2 linked regions of the Bernardetia sp. MNP-M8 genome follow. The protein of the gene in region 2 binds, or shares a complex with, the protein of the main gene of each other region. Links are inferred from orthologs where the notes say so. Each region holds a gene or a part of one and is shown on either strand. Other genes may lie near its edges. The genes, in order: prmC and prfA.

Region 1 (9,655 bases), 2.3 Mb from region 2 along the record:
TGTATAATCTCCCAAATTCCAATCATAATACAAACCTACATTCATAGAGTCCATTACAGCTCCACTTACATTTGTAAACTCATATTCTAAAATAATATATTGATGATGAGGAGTATTGGTGCGTCCTTTTACAGTATGTTTTACACTTACTCCAACAGGAGGGATAATTGTACCTAATGTATCAGCAAATTTTGAAGTAGCTTTTGTAAAAAATGGTGTTTTTTCTGTTATTCTAGGAATATCAATCATTTTAAAATCATCATCTTTAACAATGCCTCCTATATTTGTCAAAACATTATCTGAAACATTTGTAGAAGATTTACCTATAATTAATCCTCCTTCTTGCAAAGTTTGAGAATTATTTGATGTAATTCCTTTTCCCAAACTATTATAAATATCATAAAAACCTGCACGCCCATTTCCTGTAAGTGTAAAATTTATAGTATTAAATGGAATAGCTAAATAAGGAGCATTAACAGGAATACTAAAATATTGATAATCTGAATAGTTTGTATCTGAAAAACCTAAACGAAACTTTACATTCAAATCCAAGGGTGCATTCTGACTAACCACAAAACGAAAAGGAACAGCAGCATTATTTTTCTGTTGCATAGTTGCCATCATGTCTGTGTTAAATACACTATCTAAAATTTCTATATAAGGAGAAGACGTAGAAATAATAACTTTTCCATTTTGAGTAATTGGATTCAAATAATTAATAAAATCAGCTTCTAATGTAATTGTATCTCCAGAAAAAGCCGTTTGTCCATTTCTACCAAAATAAGAAGTATTGTTCATCCTTATAGATTTTGCACTACTTTGTTCATTCAAAGCCCTAAAAGCATTTACTCTGCCTTTACCAAGTTTTTCAAAATAGGGTACATTTGCAGGTAAATGATATTTGTTATCAGATGTTACACGAACAATCTCGCCTGCTTGGTCTGCTGATAAATGAGGAAATGCTGAACGTACTAAAGCAGCAATACCAGCTACAAATGGGGAAGCGTATGATGAACCCCAAGCATAACTATAACTACCATTTGCAGTGGTAGTAAGAACTCTAGCTCCTGGTGCCATTACGTCTACATAATTGCTAAAAGTTGCACCTGAAAATTTATTATCACCTGCGTCAGAGTGTGCTACCGAAAGTACATGATTATAAGATGAAGGATAAAAATCTAATTCTTGTGCTGTATTTCCTGCTGCAGCTACTACCAAAGCATCTTTAACAAGTGTTACATAATCAATGACATCTTGTTCCCACTGAAAACCTAAATTAGGACGACCAATAGAAACATTGATAACTTTACAACCATTTTCAGCTGCATACAAAATCCCATCATACATATTTACAATTTGATAGGAAGGAGAAAGGACTGCCACAGGCAGAATACGACAATTAAAACTTGTTCCTGCTATACCTAAACCATCATCTGTAGTAGCAGCAGCCATACCAGCAACCCCCGTTCCATGTCCTTGAAAATCATGTGAGGCAGGTGACATAAACCCAAAACTATATCCTAAACTATCATCTACAAATCCATTATTATCATCATCTATTCCAGCTTGTCCATATTTTTCAGCATAATTAACTTTAATTTGATTTTTTAAATCTCGGTGTATATAATGTACTCCTGTATCTACAATTCCAATAACTGTATTACTATCTCCTTTATGTAATCCCCAAGCTGCATACAACTGACTTACATCTAGTTGCCATTGTGCTGCCATAGAAGGGTCATTAGGAATATAAGGTGGTGCTAAAATGTAGTTAGGATAGATAGGTTCTGCATATTCTACAAAATCTTGATTTTGATAATAATGAATTGCTTCTTGAAGAGATGAAGAAGACGAAATTTCCACTTCATACCAATCTTGCAGACGAATAGCATTAGCTTGAATTGCTTTGATAGAAGGATTTTTGGAATTTTGAATTGGAACTTTAAATCGTCTTTCTAGTTTTTGAGTTTTGAATTGAGAATCAACCTGTTGTAGCTTATTACTACTATTCGGCTTTATTTTAATCATTAATTTATTACCCAAGGGTTTAATACTATCAAAATTATCAGGAAGATATTGAGCAATACTAATTATTGGCAATAGAAAAAACACTATACAAATGATAGTGGTAAATAATAAAAAAATAGTATTTCTGACTTGTGGTAAATTTATACGCATACCAAAAAATAATTAATATAAAAATTTTTAAAACTAAAAAAGCACTTATAATGAAGATTTACATCACTCTCTATAAAATAAAACATAAATTTCAAAATCTAACTTGTCTAAATAAGGGTTACTAACTAAGTATTAACGTATAGATAGATCTTTAGTTACAAAAATAAAAAAATACATCCGTTTTAAAAACAGTATAACTTACTGATAATCAATAAACAAACTAAAAAAAGACCAATTATCAAAATAGATAATTGGTCTTTTAATTAAAATTTAATCTAGTTAGGTTTTAGATTTAATTTTAGAGTGTACTTTAGAATTTCAAAGTGTTATTATCTAACAAGTTTGAACTCTACACGACGATTAATAGCCATGTTAGCTTGATTAGCTCTTCCATCTACTTCATTAGGAACAGTAGGTCTTGCTTCACCATATCCTTCAGACTCTAAACGATCAGTAGGAATTCCTTTAGAAACTAAGTAATCCAAAGCAGATTTTGCACGATTTTGAGAAAGACGTTGATTGTACGAGTCACCACCACGGTAATCTGTGTGTGCTTCTATACGGATATTCATTTTAGGATAATCTTTCAAGAATTGATATACTTTATCCAATTCACCTGTTGCTTCAGCATTCAAATCCCAACGAGCTGTTGCAAAGTTGATGTTATCAAACTTAATTTTAGTAGCATCAAGTAAATAAAGAATTTTATTTACTTTATCACCAAACTGAGCTTGAGTAAGGTCTAAAGTATCTACTTCTTCCATATAATTTCCTGTTGCTTCAGCAGTCAATGTATAAACCTGACCTGGCTCAAGACGAGCTTCGTATTTACCAGTTCCTGTTTTTTCAACATCACCAATACTAGTATCATCAGCAGCTTTCACTGTAAGTTTTGCATCAACAGGTTGCTCATCAATAGCATCAAGAAGAGTTACAGTAACCTCAACACCTTTAGGTACTAAACGTACTCTTTGGTAAAGATTAGTAATTTCGTCAGCATTAGTGAAATCCCACGTGAATGTATATGGTAGGTAACTACTGTGATCAACAGTCACTTTATATACATTTCCTTCTGTAATTACAGTAGAGAATTTACCAGTTTCTTCGTCATTGTAACGGTCATATCCTAAAGAAGGACGAGTTTGATTTTCAAACTTCATGATGGTATAAACAGGCTCTCCTGTTACAGAATCTTCCACATTACCACGAGCCATCATTACTCTACGAGGAGCAAAACCTGGAGGAACTAATGTCCAAAAAATTTCACGAGAAGCATTCATGTCAGCATCAAAATACATAACTGTATGTGCTCCATCATCTGGTGCCATACTTACATAACCTTCAGCAGAAAGATGATTAGCAAAATCAGCAGCCATTGGCTCACCCCAAGATTCACCTTCCATGCGTGACATAAACAAATCAAAATCTTTAGCATCAGCACGGATACCTTTTGTATGACCTTGCATTTTAGCACCTTCTCTCATAGAAGTATAAAACATTGTTTCACCATCAGGCATAATACGAAATGCTTTGCTACAATCTTCATTCATAGCTCCTACTACTTCTGTACCAGCAGACCATACATCATCAGCCGAACGACTAGAAACCATTGCAGTATAACACCACACTTTTTCTTTTTTAGATTTTTTAGCTTCAGTTCCTTCAGTAGAACCTGCTTCATCAGTATCATTTTCTGCACCTTCAGCACGTTGCATATAATAAAGACGATTTCCATCTGCAGAAACAGTTGGGAAACCTTGGTAATCAGCTGTGTTTACGTCACCTAAGTTTGTAGGTTCACCAAATTCGCCGTCCATACTCTCACGAGTAGCTACATACAAATCCATTCCTCCTTTAGTATCTTCCATGTTAGAAGAAAAGAAAAGGCTCATTCCATCATAGCTTAAAAATGGACCAGCAATTACAGTGCTATCGCCAGCTTTAGAGTTGATTGATTCCAATGCAGTTGGTTTTGTCCATTTGCCATTGTCGTCACGAGTAGTCATATAAAGACCATAGCCTTTCCATCCTTTTCCACGGTTAGACTGGAAAATGAGTGTTTTGCCATCACGACTGATAGCAGGAGAAACTTCGTCAGTGAGAAGTTGATTTACGGCAGGTGGTAAACGAAAACGTTGTGGGTCATGCCATTGTTCGTAGATGCTTGTAGCACCATCTTTTGCTTTGTCGTCGCTTTCGGCTGTCGTATTAGCATCTTGTGCTTTAGCGAATGTACCAGCCAAAAGAAACATGAGCAATAAGCTCAGGTTACGGATTCCTTTTTTCATAATCAGGGTATTAGATTGAGATTAGCGATTAGGTTAAGTTGTTACAAAGAAAATAAATACTATAAAAGACACCAACTTTATATTGAAATAAGTTGAGATAATTCAACATAAACTCCAATAAAATAGATTTTTATTCTAAAATTCTACTAAATTTATTAAAAAGTAATCTAAAAACAAGTTGAAACTAAAATTAAAAATCGCTAGAATTTATTTTAAGATTCAGTTTACTCTATTTCAATTTACCTTTTCAATTGCACTATTTTAGTTAGTTTGATTTCTACTTTTGGTCTTGATATGTATTTAAAAATCTAGTGTACTCTGTAAAAATATAACGCAAAAATACGTAAAAACAAATACAGAATCGCTTTTTAATTAGATACTTATCAAAGAAATAAGCCAAAATCAAGATAAAATTAAATCTTTATTGAATTTTTTAGTATATAAACACTTTGAAAAATTTGTTTAAAATAATAGGGTTTGTTAGAAAGAAATTATTTAAAATAACATTGTTATATATATTATTTCATTTATTTACTAGCAATTAATTATTATAATCTTCTTAGAATACTTGATAATTATTCTAATTGAATTTGTACAATATAACGTCTAATTTTTCTTCCTATGAAAACACAAAGATAGTTGTTCGCAAATTTAAACCAAAAAAACATAATTTAATAAAAAATAGTGGCTTTTTATCTAAAAAAATCATCTTTTTTAAAAAAAATTGATGGATGTTTTATTTCAAAAAACTTAAATGAAATAAAATATGATATTTTATCTTTTAAAACACATTTTGGGCTTAGGTATAACAAGCTCTTATAAATCTTGAATTTTCTTGTAAATCTTTAAAAACTCTATAGTTTTCTAAACCAAAACTCACAAAAAGGTCTTTTGTTTCATTTGCTAGATATTGATTTATTTCAACATAAAGCAAGCCATCTTTATTATTTACATTGTATACAAAAAATTTAACTAATGCCTCATAAAAAACAAGTGGTTTTTTGTCTTCTACAAAGAGAGCCAAATGTGGTTCAAAATTAAGTACATTACTACTCATCTCTCTCTTTTCAGAATCCCTAATGTAAGGAGGATTACTGACTAAATGATTTATTTTTTTTAATTGAGGATACTTCAAAAATACTTCACTGAAATCTTCTTGAAGAAAATCTAATTCTATAAACTCTATATTAGTTATATTATTCTTTTTCGCATTTTGACGAGCTATATCTAAGGCATCTTTTGAAATATCAACAGCTATAAAATGTAAGTGAGGTAAGTTTTTAGCAAGCGAAATACTAATACAGCCACTTCCTGTTCCCACTTCTAAGAAAGTGTGCTTGTTTTTCTCTGCTATTTGTAGTTTTTTATCTGCAAAATCTTTTAAAATTTGATGAACAAGTTCTTCAGTTTCAGGTCTTGGAATCAAAACGGCAGGACTAACTTCAAACTCTAATCCATAGAAATGAGCCTTACTCGTAATATACTGTAAAGGCTCATTATTTTTCAATCGTTCTATACTTTGATTTAATAAATCAATTTCTTTTTGATTTAATAAGTGAGTAGAAAAATCAATTCTATTTATTGATAAAGTGTCTTCTATCAAAAAACGTAAAGTTGATTGACTTTCTCGCTCATCTACTTGAGTAGAAATTAACAAGGGGGTATTTTTTCTTATATACTCCGAAATAAGCATTTGTTAGATTTTATGAGAGTAACTAAATAGAATTAACTATGAAAAATCTTGATAGCTTGTTCGATATATTTAAAGGTTGTCAAAACTTCTGGTTTTCCATCTACCACAGCTACAGTATGCTCAAAGTGTGCAGAAGGCTTTCCATCTCTAGTCATAATAGTCCACCCATCAGAGGCTTGTACAACAGCTTTTGAACCCATATTAATCATTGGTTCAATAGCTATTACTAATCCATTTCTTATTTTATCTCCTTTTTTAGGTTTTCCAAAATTTGGTACTTCGGGTCCTTCGTGCAGACTTCTTCCCACTCCATGTCCAACTAATTCTCTTACCACTGAATATCCTTTTCCTTCTGAATGTTTTTGAATAGCATTACTTATATCTCCTATTCTATTTCCATAGACTAACTGTTCAATTCCTAAATACAAAGCTTCTTTAGTTGCTTTCAATAAGTTTTTCACTTCTAGGCTTACTTCTCCAATTTCATAGGTATAAGCACTATCTGCGTGAAAACCATTAAGTAAAACACCACAGTCAATTGAAACAATATCTCCATTTTTTAGAGGACGATTATTAGGCAATCCATGAACTACTTGGTCATTTACAGAAGTAAGTAAAGAACTAGGACATCCATAAAGTCCTAAAAAGCTAGGAACTGCTCCATTATCTTTTATAAATTCAAAGGCTATTTTATCAAGTTCAAGTGTAGTAATACCAGGCATAACACGTTTGGCTACTTCTGCATGTGTGCGTCCTAGTAAATCTGCACTTGCACGCATTTTTTCTAAATCTTGAGCTGTCTTGTATATTGGTTTTCCCATTTTTCAGTTGAGTTTTCTTATCAAATTATCAAGTATAGATAGCAATAAGAATAAAAGAAATAAGATGATTCAGTTTAGTAAAACTTGAATCAATGATAATAAGTTAGGGTTAATTTGAATTCTATATCATAAAAACAAACAAAGCACCAAGACGATTCTTGATGCTTTGTATTTATAATATCTCACAAAATCGTATTATATTAATAAAAAAAATAACACTTTTGTTTGGATTTATATGTAATTCATTGGTTGAGCTTGACGACCTTTTACATTTCCTGTATTCATTAGTCCGTCATATTCTTTATTCAATAAATAACTCTCAATTTGTTGAAGGGTATCCAAAACTACACCTACCATAATAAGTAGAGAAGTTCCACCATAGAATTGAGCAAATTGATCTCCTACTGTAGCTGCTGCTGCAATAGCAGGAAGAACAGCTATAATAGCAATAAAGATTGCACCTGGAAGAGTAATTCTATCCAAAATTTTACCTAAGTAATTTTTAGTTTCTTCACCTGGTGTAACACCTGGTACAAATCCACCACTATCTTTTAAGTTATCTGAAATTTGCTGAACATTGATAGTCATTGCTGTATAGAAAAACGTAAATGCAATAATCAGGACAGCAAAAAGAATATTATATTCTAATGAAGTAAAATCAGAGAATACGCTTGCAATATAATCAGCATTTGGTGTATCTTCTCCTTGGAAAGCTCCTGCTACCAAAGGTGGCAAAAACATAAGAGCTTGAGCAAAGATAATTGGCATTACACCTGCTGCATTTACTTTAAGAGGTAATGCAGAACGTTTTTTCTGAGTAAGCATTTGTTTTTGAGAACGACCTGCTACTTGCTTTACATATTGAAGAGGTACATAACGCACAGCTTGTACGATAAGAACTACTCCCATTACCACTAGGTAAAGAGCTAATATTTCTAAAACAAAGATAAATATTCCTCCCATTCCTTTCAAAGTAGCTTCTGCTACTATGGCAGTAGGAAAACGTGAAATAATTCCTATCATGATTAGAAGTGAAATACCATTACCAATTCCTTTGTCCGTAATTTTTTCTCCCAACCACATACAGAAAACAGTTCCTGATGTAAGAATGACAATAGAAGAAATTAAGAAAAATGTCTGGTCAATAATAATTGCATCTATAGGAACAGTTCCTTTTAGATAAGCAAAACCTTGTCCGATAGTAATAAGTATAGTAAGTGCACGAGTGATTTGAGTGAGCTTTTTACGTCCCGACTCTCCTTCTTTCTGCATTTTTTGGAATGTTGGAACAGCCACAGTCAGAAGTTGAATGATAATTGATGCAGATATATAAGGCATAATACCTAAAGCAAAAATAGAGGCACGCTCAAAAGCTCCTCCAAGAATACCATTAAGCATTCCTAAAACACCTGTACTTTTTTCAAGTTTGCTAGGGTCAATACCTGGCAAAACAATAAAAGAACCTAAACGAAAGACCATTAATAATCCCAAAGTAAGGAAGATGCGATCTTTGAGTTCTTTTACAGAAAAGATATTTTTTATAGTTTCAAAAAACTTCTTCATAATTCTTTTTCTAGTTTACTAAATTTTATAGGCTCTCAGAAATAATTCTAAACAAGCACTAATAAACATAGTAATTAGTATAAATTGTATTTTAATCCGTAATCTAATAAACAAATGTAAGCAAAATAAGCCAATTACGAACTACATTTGGTAAATCATAATCGGCTTTTCTATCTTGTTTATTATAGAGTAGTAACTTTTCCACCTGCTTTTTCAATACTTTCTTTTGCAGAAGCTGAAAATTTGTGTGCAGTAACTTCAATAGCCATAGTCAGTTCTCCACGATTCAATACTTTGATTAAATCGCCTTTTCCTGCTAAACCATTTGCAGCTAATAATTCTACATCGATAACATTAGTATTTTTCTTTGTAGCAAGTTCTTGGAGAGTGTCCAAGTTAATTGGTTTGTAAGCTACACGACCTGGATTTTTGAATCCAAATTTAGGAACACGACGTTGAAGTGGCATCTGTCCACCTTCAAAACCTAGTTTTTGACTATAACCAGAGCGAGATTGTGCTCCATTGTGTCCACGTGTAGAAGTACCACCACGTCCAGAACCTTGTCCACGACCTACTCTTTTTCTAGACTTTACAGCCCCTTTTGCAGGTCTTAATTGGTGAAGTTTCATCAGTTAGATTAGTTTTTATTTACTCAAAACTCGCTGTTTCCTAATCTATTAATACCAAAACTTAAATAAGTTTTGTTTTGTATTTCTATAATTCTATAGGCTAAACGCTTTGAGCAAAGTATAATGAATTAAAAGACAAAATCCTTATAAAGGAACAAAACGTATGTCTGCCTATTCAATAAGGAATTTGCTAAGTGAGTTGCAAAGGTAGGAAAAAAAAACTTTTTCCAATCATTTTGTCTATAACTTTTAAAATTATAACAACAATGAATTTTGTCCTTATGCTTCCTCTACTTTTACTAAATGTGATACTGCCTTTACCATACCGACGATATTAGGAGTATTTTCCTGTTCTACGGTTTGGTGCATTTTGCGAAGCCCTAAAGCATGCAAAGTTAGGCGTTGTTTTTTTGGGCGTTTGATTGAGCTACGCACCTGAGTAATACGAATTTTCGCCATTTTACTAAATAGTTTTTGGTAATT
Region 2 (9,815 bases):
AAAAAGGACAAAATGAGTTATAATTGTTTTTTTATTTTCTTTTTCAATAGTTGATATGCTGCTTGCTTGTGAATAATAGGTATTTCCTGTACTTTGCTTTGCATAAAGTTTATCTATATATTCCCAAGATCCATGAGAAAAACTCTCTTCTATTTTATCAAAAATAGGTTTGAATTTATCCATCGGATTTAACTGCGAAGAGACATATTGGGTAGGAAGAATTGGCTCAACTTCCTTTACCGTAATTTTTTCTAAACTATCAAGAGCTTCTATGCTTCCTTTATTGATTGTATAATCTACCAATTCTTTCAATACCTCAAATCTATCTCTGTCGTAGTTGTGAAAAGCTGCTGAATCATAATAACTGAGTAGTTGCTGAGAGCGAGTTTCAAAAAAGTTGTGTTGTCCTATCTGTGTATCTAAAAGTAAAATAGGTTCGAAAACAATCTCACGATTAAGTTCATAAATAAATGTTTGTGGAGGAATAAAGATAACGATTACATAAGGGCGAAAATCTTTTACTTGAACACTAATTTCGTAACGCTCATCAGGAAGTAGAAATATAAAATAGTTTCCAGTTAAGGTATCAGGTGAGAAAACTCTCAATTGTTCTTCTTGTGTACGAAGGTTTTTGACAGTTAGATTTATTTCTAGTTTTTCTTTTTTAGTATTATTTTTTGCTTGAGGATTTTTGTAATGATATGCAAATAATTTTCCTTTTACAATAGTAGAAGTAGGAGCAAGAAGATGCGTATTTAAAGTAGTTGTAGGAGAATCAAAATCTTGTGCAAAGGAATTATTTACTCCTATACTAACTATACTAATTAGTAAAATAGACAAAAAAACAATCAAAGTTTTGTCTTTGCTCTTAGATAGATAAAATGAATTTGTAGTGTGTTGTTTTTTTTGTTTTCTCATTTTTTTATTTCTCATCTCTTCTTTCTGCGTGCTAATTTATAGAACTAAATAATTTTATTTGTTTCTCAAAAATATCTTTTAACTATTTTCGCTTAAAATTCATCTTGATATAGGAGAAATATAGCAATTTATAAAAAATAAACAAAAACCGAACCTCTCATACTAATAAAATGAGAAATTCGGTTAATCTATTTTTTTTGACGACAAAATAAATTCTAGTTTACTATCTATTTTCCGTCAGCAGATACTTTTAAGATAAGCATATCTACATTTTTTGTGTCCATATTTTCATTGGTATAACCAGCTAAAATAAAGCTTCCATCGTCTGCAATTGCTCCAGCTTTGGCTACTTGATCTTTTTCTCCTCCTAATGTTCTTGTCCAAATTTCTGTTCCTTTTGAGTCTAATTTATTAATCATTATCTCATTAGAAAGAACACTTACATTATTACCATATTCATCAGCTTTATAAATGTCAGTATAACCAATCAGAATAATTTCAGAATTATCAGTAACCAAAATATCGAAGGCTTCATCTGTACTTAATCCACCAAAGTTTTTATCCCAAAGTTTTTTTCCATTTTTATCAGCACAAACAATCCAAGCATCGTGACTTCCTTCTGCATAAGTATACGAATAACCAGCAATTAAGATATTTCCAGAAGGCATTACTTTTACTACATTTGCCATTTCATTATCTCCACCACCGTATGTTTTTTCCCATTTCTTATTTCCATTTTTATCTACGTGGATTAAAAGCATATCCCATTTTGTCATCATTTCTCCCTCTACATGACCAGCAATCAAATATCCACCTTCTGTTTTGGCTAAAGAGTGTCCTTGTTCGCTACTTTTTCCTCCAAAACTTTTTTTCCAAATCGTTTCTCCTTTATCATCAATTTCTAAAAGCATAATATCGCTTTTTCCTGTTTCAATAGGAATACTATTCATCAAAATCATATAATTTCCTTCATCAGTAGCAACAATACTATAAATTTCGTCTATGCTTTGATTAGAGCCAAATGTTTTGTCCCAAATACGAATTCCTTTTGAATCTGTACGAACTATCCAACCATCTTTTATATCCGAACCAGCACCATACGAATCTGAATAACCTGCAAAAATAAAACCTCCATCAGATGTTTCTAAACCTGCATATCCTTCTTCGCTTTCTTCTGCGCCATAGTTTTTATTCCAAATAATATTTCCACTTGCATCTACTTTTATTGCACTCATATTCATATCACCAGCACCATACGAATCTGTACGCCCTAAAAGTATAAAATTTCCATCCTTACATTTGATTATACTATTTGCAGCATCAAAACCTTTGTCTCCTACTGATTTGTAAGCAAGTTTGTTGGTTTTATTGTAGGAGTCTATTTCTAATGTAGTAGTAACAGGATCAATATTTTTTGTAGGATTTAAGAAAGGAGCAGAAAATGAAACAGTAGAACTGATAGATAAGGCTGCTGCAATACAGAAAGTTAAGATTTTCATACGCTAAGGCTATATTTTATTTTATAGATAAAGTTAAAGGCAAATGGTAAAGGCGATGTTGTATTTAGACTCTAAATTATGATGCTATTTGATTAACTAAGCAAAAAGTCTTAAAAAAATAGTCATTCATTGTTTGTATTCGCACTTATTTAGCAATTTTGCAATAAGTGTGCCTACTTCTAAGGCAAAATAATACAAAATATGCCATAAATACAGAGGAAGAATTAAATATAGTCTTATTTTGTTGATAAATCTTTTTAAAAGATAATTTATTAGTTAAATTATTCAATAAAATAGATTTTGAAAAACTTTAAAAGTCTTTTAAATCATTTCCAACACTTTTACAATTTCTTTTTCTACTGTAATTTATTACTTATTTAAGTTGATTTTCTGTTGTGTTGGTGTTTCTATATTTCCATCTCTTAGACGGATTACTCGTTCTGTTTTTGCAGCAATATCATCTTCATGAGTTACAATGACGATAGTTTTGCCACTTTCATGTACTTGTTTGAAAAGTTCCATTACTTCATAAGAGGTAGTTGTGTCTAATGCTCCTGTTGGTTCATCTGCCAAAATTACTTTTGGGTCTGTAATTAAAGCTCTAGCAATAGCAACACGCTGTTTTTGTCCCCCTGAAAGTTCAGAAGGCAAATGATGCGCCCATTGACGTAGCCCAACACGTTCTAAGTATTCTTCTGCCAGAATCTGTCTTTCTTTACGTCCTACTTGTTGATAATAAAGTGGTAGAGCCACATTTTCGGCTGCTGTTTTGAAAGAAAGTAAATTAAAAGATTGAAAAACAAAACCTAAAAATTTATTACGATAAATGGCTGCTTGTTTTTCAGAAAGATTTTTTATTAATACTTTATCTAACCAATATTCTCCTTTATCATAGTTATCTAGCATTCCCAAAATATTTAGTAGCGTAGATTTTCCAGAACCTGAAGAACCCATTATCGAAACAAGTTCGCCTTCATTGATAGTCATATCAATTCCTTTTAAAACATGCATACTTTGGGCTGTCGTATGGTAGGATTTGTGAATGTTTTGTAGAGAAAGCATAGTTTAATTATCAGTAGCTATTTATCAGTAAAAATATAACCAAGTTTAATGATTTTTTTTCTCTTCTCTATTCATTTGAATCATTTTTAACGAAAAATTTGATTTTATTTCTATTTTTCATCATTATTTTTATTATTTCAAGACTTTAAGTAAATGCTTGACTTTATCAGTCTGAATATAATCTACTCCTTTATTGATAGCTTCTATATTTTTATTATTCGAATGTGTGTTAAGAGTAGCCACTAAAAAACCTTCTTGATGAGCTTGCTCTACATTTTCTTTGGTTAAGTTATCTGTTTGAACGGTAATTCCTCTTAAATTATATTTTCTAGCTTTTTCCATAGCTATTTCAAAATCTTCATAAGCAAAAATTTGATAATTGGGACGTTCTTTTTGTAAAGATTCTATCAAATCGGTTCTTTTTAGTTCTATATATACTTTATTCAAATTAAGATTACGTTTTTGTTCATATTTTTCTAGCAAAGAAATAAGTGCTGTATTGAGTTGATTATAATAAACTGGAGAAGTAGAAGAACTAAAACTTTTAATATCTAAAGAAAAGACATAGTTTTCAAGGTTAGGTAGATGTTCGAAAATATCTTCCAAGCGAATGACTCTGTATTTTGTATAAGGTGCAGAACTTGTATACTGAGCATCTTTTATTTCGTTCCAGTTTTGCTCATGGATTTTTCCTTTTTTATTGGTTTTGATATCTAATTCTTCATCATGAAAAGCTACCAAAACGCCATCTTTTGTCATTTGTACATCAATTTCTACTCCATCACTTCCTAAAGTTAAGGCATACATAATTGATTCATAACTATTCATTGGATAAACCTGCCCAATGCCCATTCCTCCGTGTCCAATTACTTTAATGTCTCTTTCAGATAAATTAATGTTAATATCTTCTTGTTTACAAGAACTAAAAGAGAAAATAAAAAATAGAACCAAAGTTAATATTTGAAATGATTGTAGTAATAATTTTTTCATGACTTAAAATAGATTTAGAATAATAGTTTGAAAAATGAGCTTAAAAAGCATAACCAAGTGCAAGTCCTCCCCAATGTTGATAATCTGTATTGAATTCAAGAATAGGTGTGTAAGCAATTCTGAACATTAAACCACCTTTATTTTTTTGATAGCGATAGCCCAATATAAAATGAGTGTGATTTCGTATATCTCGTTTGGGTTGAAAGTCTGACGAACTAGCTCTCACAAAAGAAGTGATTGTTTGTCCTGCTCCAACTTCTAGCTTATGATTTTTTCCATATAAAAAATGAATAGCCACAGGTACAATAATTTCAGGATTGAATGTATCTGTATAATCATTAAGATAATATGTACTTGCACCTAAGCGAAAAGCAAAAGCAATTTTTGAAGTTTGATTATTAGAAAAAGTACGAGGTGAAAAATAAATATATTCATAGTTAATAGAACCATATCCTCCAGCACCAGCACCCTCTATATAAATTGTGTTTTTTGAATTGTTTTTATAATCTGATTGAGAAAATACTTCAACAGAATTATTGAAAAAAAATAAGATAGAAAAACACACAAAACTAAACAGTTTAAAAAATGGACTTTTCATCGTTTGTTATAGTTTAATATATTTATTTATACGTTTTTCCTAAATTATAGTTGTAGGTACAATATTTTATTAACGTTTATTCTATGTGTATTAAATTATCTAAAAATAACGTCTTTTTTAAAACATTTTATTGATAATAATTTACCTGTATGAAAAATTTGTTTGTGGTAAAGAAATTCAAGGAATTATTTTGTGTTCTTGAATTTATACGATTTATAGAAAATAATTTCCTGTTTTACATTTAAAAAAGGAAATGAATATACTACCTCAGATAGGATGAATTCATAAGAAAATCCTGTCAAATTGTTAAACCTTTTAAAAAATTTGCTTAAACAAAACTATTGTGCTACTTTTGTGTTAGTAAGTAATACTATCAATATTGTTAATTAAACAATCATTAATAAAATTAATTGGTAGTTGTGAATAACCAATAAATAATCATTTTCTCGTTTAACAAATTTTTAAAATACTTCTCTTATGCTAGTATCCAACGGAAATTACACAGACACACAAGACACAACATTTGCACAGAAACCTACTCACAAGAAAACTTTAGTTACTGTTGCTAAAGGCGATGGAATAGGCGAAGAAATTATGAATGCAACGCTTTCAATTTTGGAAGCAGCTAAGGCGAGAATAGATTTTGAAGAAGTAGAAATAGGTGAAAAAGTATACAAAAATGGACATTCAGCAGGAATAACACCTGAAACTTGGAAATCTTTACGCAAAACGAAAGTATTTTTGAAAGCTCCAATTACTACTCCTCAAGGTGGTGGTTTCAAAAGTTTGAATGTTACGATACGCAAAACTTTGGGACTTTATTCAAATGTTCGTCCTTGTGTTTCGTATAATCCTTATGTACAGACGAAGCATCCCAAAATGGATACTGTTATTATAAGAGAAAATGAAGAAGATTTGTATGCAGGAATCGAACACCAACAGACTGACGAAGTAACACAATGTTTGAAACTGATTACAAGTGTAGGAACAGAAAAAATTATCCGTTATGCTTTCGAATATGCAAAAGTATATAATCGTAAGAAAGTTACTTGTTTTTCGAAGGATAATATCATGAAAATTACTGATGGACTTTTCCACAAGACATTTGATAGAATAGGCGCAGAATATCCAGAAATAGAAAAAGAACATTGGATTGTGGATATAGGGGCTGCCAAATTAGCAACAAAACCAGAACAGTTTGATGTAATTGTAATGCCAAACTTGTATGGTGATATTCTTTCTGATGTAGCTGCTGAGATTACAGGTTCGGTAGGTCTTGCAGGTTCGGCAAATATAGGTGATGATTTTGCTATGTTTGAAGCCATTCACGGTTCTGCGCCTGATATTGCAGGAAAAGGAATTGCAAATCCATCAGGTCTTTTATTAGGAGCTGTTCAAATGTTAGTTTATATCGGACAAGCTGATATTGCTGAAAAAGTGCAAAATGCGTGGCTCAAAACAATTGAAGATGGCATTCATACAGGAGATATTTACAACCCAGAAACTAGTACGAAAAAAGTAGGCACAAAAGAATTTGGAGAAGCTGTCATCGAAAGATTGGGACAAAAACCTACTACTTTAAAGCCTGTTGAGTACGGAAGAGGAAAATCGATAAATATTAATCTTGAGCCTACCAAAATAGCTAAAAAAGAACTTGTAGGAGTAGATATTTTCTTGCATTGGAACGACACAGCAGACCCAACAGGGAAAAAACGCAATGCAAATACATTGGGAGATTCACTTTCTAAAGCTGCATTAGAAAGCAACACACATCTAGAACTGCAAATGATTACAAATAGAGGAGTAAAAGTGTATCCAAATGGATTCCCTGAAACTTTCTGTACAGATCATTGGCGTTGTCGCTTCCAAACACAAAATGAAGAAGCTATTGATTACAAAGAAGTCTTGAAATTGATGAATAAATTAAATCAAGAAGGATTTGATATTATCAAAACAGAAAACCTTTGTACGTTTGATGGTGTTCGTTCTTATTCTTTAGGACAAGGACAATAATATAGGAGCAATTACGAATTAAAAATTACGAATTTAATTCATTGATTACCAGCTAACTGAATGTTTGAAAATAGTAGTTTATTTAGTTCTTATTTCATAAACATAAAAAAGGAATTTGATTGAGTTCAAATTCCTTTTTTTCTTTCTAAGATTGTGCAGTATTCTCATCTTGCAATTTAAACCACTTGAAGAGAATCCAAATGTATTTGCTTTCAAATACTTCTACATAAACCTCATTATCATTAGCAACAAAGAACCCATTAGCAGAATTTACATCAGATATAAAATAAAATTTATGTTTTATCCTGACCTTATACTCACACATTTTTTTGTCTTTATTGTTTTCTCTGCTTCCAATGACTTTATAACCAAGTTCGTCTTCAAAATATGATTTTATAATTTGAAAATCCGAATTAGAAAGGTTTGATTGAGATGAAAGATGTATATTTTTATAGTATTCTCCTGCAAAAGTACGTCTATTTTTGGCTACTTCTAAAGGTAAACTACCTTTGCCAATCAGAAAATAAGTTCCAACTTGAATTAGGAAAATAGATAAAATAACAAGCAATAACTTTTTCATTTTATTCGTATTTAATTCTAAAATCTAAATTCAGACTTCTAAATTAGTTTACTCTCCACTCGCAGCAGCCGACAAACGTTCTGCATTCTCAGCCAATTTCAATTCTTCGATAAAAGAACCAATATCTCCATCCATTACGTTAGGCAAATTAAAGACACTAAAGTTTATTCTATGGTCGGTTACACGTCCTTGTGAGTAGTTGTATGTACGAATTTTGTCTGAACGGTCACCACGTCCTACCATTGAGCGACGAGTTTCTGAAGTTTCAGCATTTTGCTTTTGTAGTTCCATATCATATAAACGAGCTTTCAATACTTTCAAAGCCTGTTCAAAGTTTTGAATTTGTGAACGTCCATCTTGACATTCTACTACTAATCCTGATGGAAGGTGAGTCAAACGAATAGCCGATTCTGTCTTATTTACGTGCTGTCCACCTGCTCCTGATGCTCTAAACGTATCTTTTTTGACATCGCCCATATCAAGATTGATTTCTACGGCATCTGTTTCTGGCAAAACAGCAACTGATGCAGCCGAAGTATGAACACGTCCTTGACTTTCTGTATCTGGAACACGCTGAACACGATGAACGCCTGATTCGTATTTAAGTTTTCCGTAGGCTTCATTTCCAGTAACAGAAACAATAATTTCTTTATAACCACCTGCTGTGGCTTCACTAAATGAGATAATATCCCAAGTCCATTTCTGAACCTCAGCAAAACGCTGATACATTCTATACAAATCTCCTGCAAAAATACCAGCTTCATCTCCTCCTGCACCTGCACGGATTTCAAGAATGGCATTTTTATCATCATCTGGGTCTTTAGGAATAAGTAGGGTCTTGATTTCGTTTTCTATTTTTTCCTGTTTTGGCTCTAGCTCTTCAAGCTCCTGTTTTGCCATTTCTCTAAAATCCTCATCTTTTTCTTCTCTCAAAACAGATTTTGCGCCTTCGATATTGCTTAGTATTTTCTCATATTCTTCATATTTCAAATCAATTTTTTCTAAGTCTTTGTATTCTTTACTTAGTTTTGCATAATTGTCCATGTCGTTCATCAAGTCAGGATTCATCATTTCCTCACGAACATCATGAAAACGTTTTCTAATTTCTTCTAATTTATCTACCATATTGATTTAATTCTTGAATGTAAGGGCGTATATTTTTTAAGTAAATGTAAAATCACTTTTTGAAAATTGAGTACAAATATACAATAATAATTTGAGTATTTTTTTGTGAAATCAGGAAACATTATTACGACTTACAGATAAAAATGCAATGTATATTTATAACAATTTATTCTTACTTAAAATAATCAATCATTTCTTGAGCCATTATAACAGTAAGTCCTTCTGGATGCCCTAAACGATTATCTCTTATCAAATTTGATAAAATATTGATAACTTTCTTTTCTAATGAAGCATTATGTTCAACTAGTTCTTCATTAATATAAAGTCTTCTAGGTATATTTAGATTTGGTGGTGGAGTATATTCTTCTTTTTCAAGCATCTCAAGACCTTCATCTGTGGGAAACATATTTACTTTTATTTCTTGTCCTTCTCTGTCAAATAAAGTCAACATTAAACTACAAGGTTGGGGAGGAACCCAAAAGTGGATTTTTTCAATATCATTATAAGAAGGTAAGTTCATGTTTTTATTTGAAAATATGTAGTTAAAATTTTATATATTTGGTTTTGCAATTTAAGTAAAAACGATAACTAATTAATTTTAATTATATGAAAACAATAATCCTATCTCTATTTTTTACTAGTATTATTTTTAGTTTCAGTTCTTTTTTTATTAAAAAAAATAAACTAGATGAAACTATATCTAAGCCTTGTGCCATTTTTGTCATGCCAACGATTGAAATGATAGAAGAGTTACAAAAAACAGATGCTGATAATTATGATGTTATCTTAAATGAAAACATGTCTTATTTAGATTTAACAAGAGAATATTTAACTTCTCAAGAAATTTCTATAGTAGATACAGAAGCACAAGGAAATTTGAAATTTCAGAGTTCTAAAAATGAAGTTTTTGAGTTAGATTTATCTCAAAATGCTTGGCAAGTTATTTTATTTAATGGAACTGATGAGCCTATCAAAATAAATCCCACAGATTACGAAACAGAGATTAAAAAATACATGAAGTAATAAAAAA

Evidence for each region.
Region 1: the proteins of prfA (region 2) and prmC are in contact, whole or in part, in a crystal structure (PDB 2B3T), measured with the Escherichia coli proteins. The link is inferred for Bernardetia sp. MNP-M8 from one-to-one orthologs.

Annotation. Positions count from the first base shown.
Region 1 is NZ_CP147012.1:1,424,732-1,434,386, forward strand. What follows is about bases 4,195-7,031. They hold prmC (peptide chain release factor N(5)-glutamine methyltransferase), read right to left. Parts: upstream 6,124-7,031; coding sequence 5,266-6,123; downstream 4,195-5,265. Other genes in these bases: V9L04_RS05895 (OmpA family protein), read right to left, coding at 4,195-4,466; map (type I methionyl aminopeptidase), read right to left, coding at 6,192-6,980. Outside these bases: V9L04_RS05890 (PKD domain-containing protein), read right to left, coding at 1-2,178; more of V9L04_RS05895, read right to left, coding at 2,508-4,194; preprotein translocase subunit SecY, read right to left, coding at 7,212-8,543; rplO (50S ribosomal protein L15), read right to left, coding at 8,726-9,172; rpmD (50S ribosomal protein L30), read right to left, coding at 9,452-9,631. UniProt on the Escherichia coli protein: Methylates the class 1 translation termination release factors RF1/PrfA and RF2/PrfB on the glutamine residue of the universally conserved GGQ motif, i.e. on 'Gln-235' in RF1 and on 'Gln-252' in RF2.
Region 2 is NZ_CP147012.1:3,702,660-3,712,474, forward strand. What follows is about bases 6,748-9,744. They hold prfA (peptide chain release factor 1), read right to left. Parts: upstream 8,786-9,744; coding sequence 7,709-8,785; downstream 6,748-7,708. Other genes in these bases: V9L04_RS15015 (NADP-dependent isocitrate dehydrogenase), read left to right, coding at 6,748-7,080; V9L04_RS15020 (hypothetical protein), read right to left, coding at 7,226-7,660; V9L04_RS15030 (hypothetical protein), read right to left, coding at 8,958-9,305; V9L04_RS15035 (hypothetical protein), read left to right, coding at 9,392-9,744. Outside these bases: V9L04_RS14990 (hypothetical protein), read right to left, coding at 1-918; V9L04_RS14995 (hypothetical protein), read right to left, coding at 1,146-2,417; V9L04_RS15000 (ABC transporter ATP-binding protein), read right to left, coding at 2,787-3,479; V9L04_RS15005 (glycerophosphodiester phosphodiesterase family protein), read right to left, coding at 3,612-4,469; V9L04_RS15010 (hypothetical protein), read right to left, coding at 4,510-5,067; more of V9L04_RS15015, read left to right, coding at 5,662-6,747; more of V9L04_RS15035, read left to right, coding at 9,745-9,808. UniProt on the Escherichia coli protein: Peptide chain release factor 1 directs the termination of translation in response to the peptide chain termination codons UAG and UAA.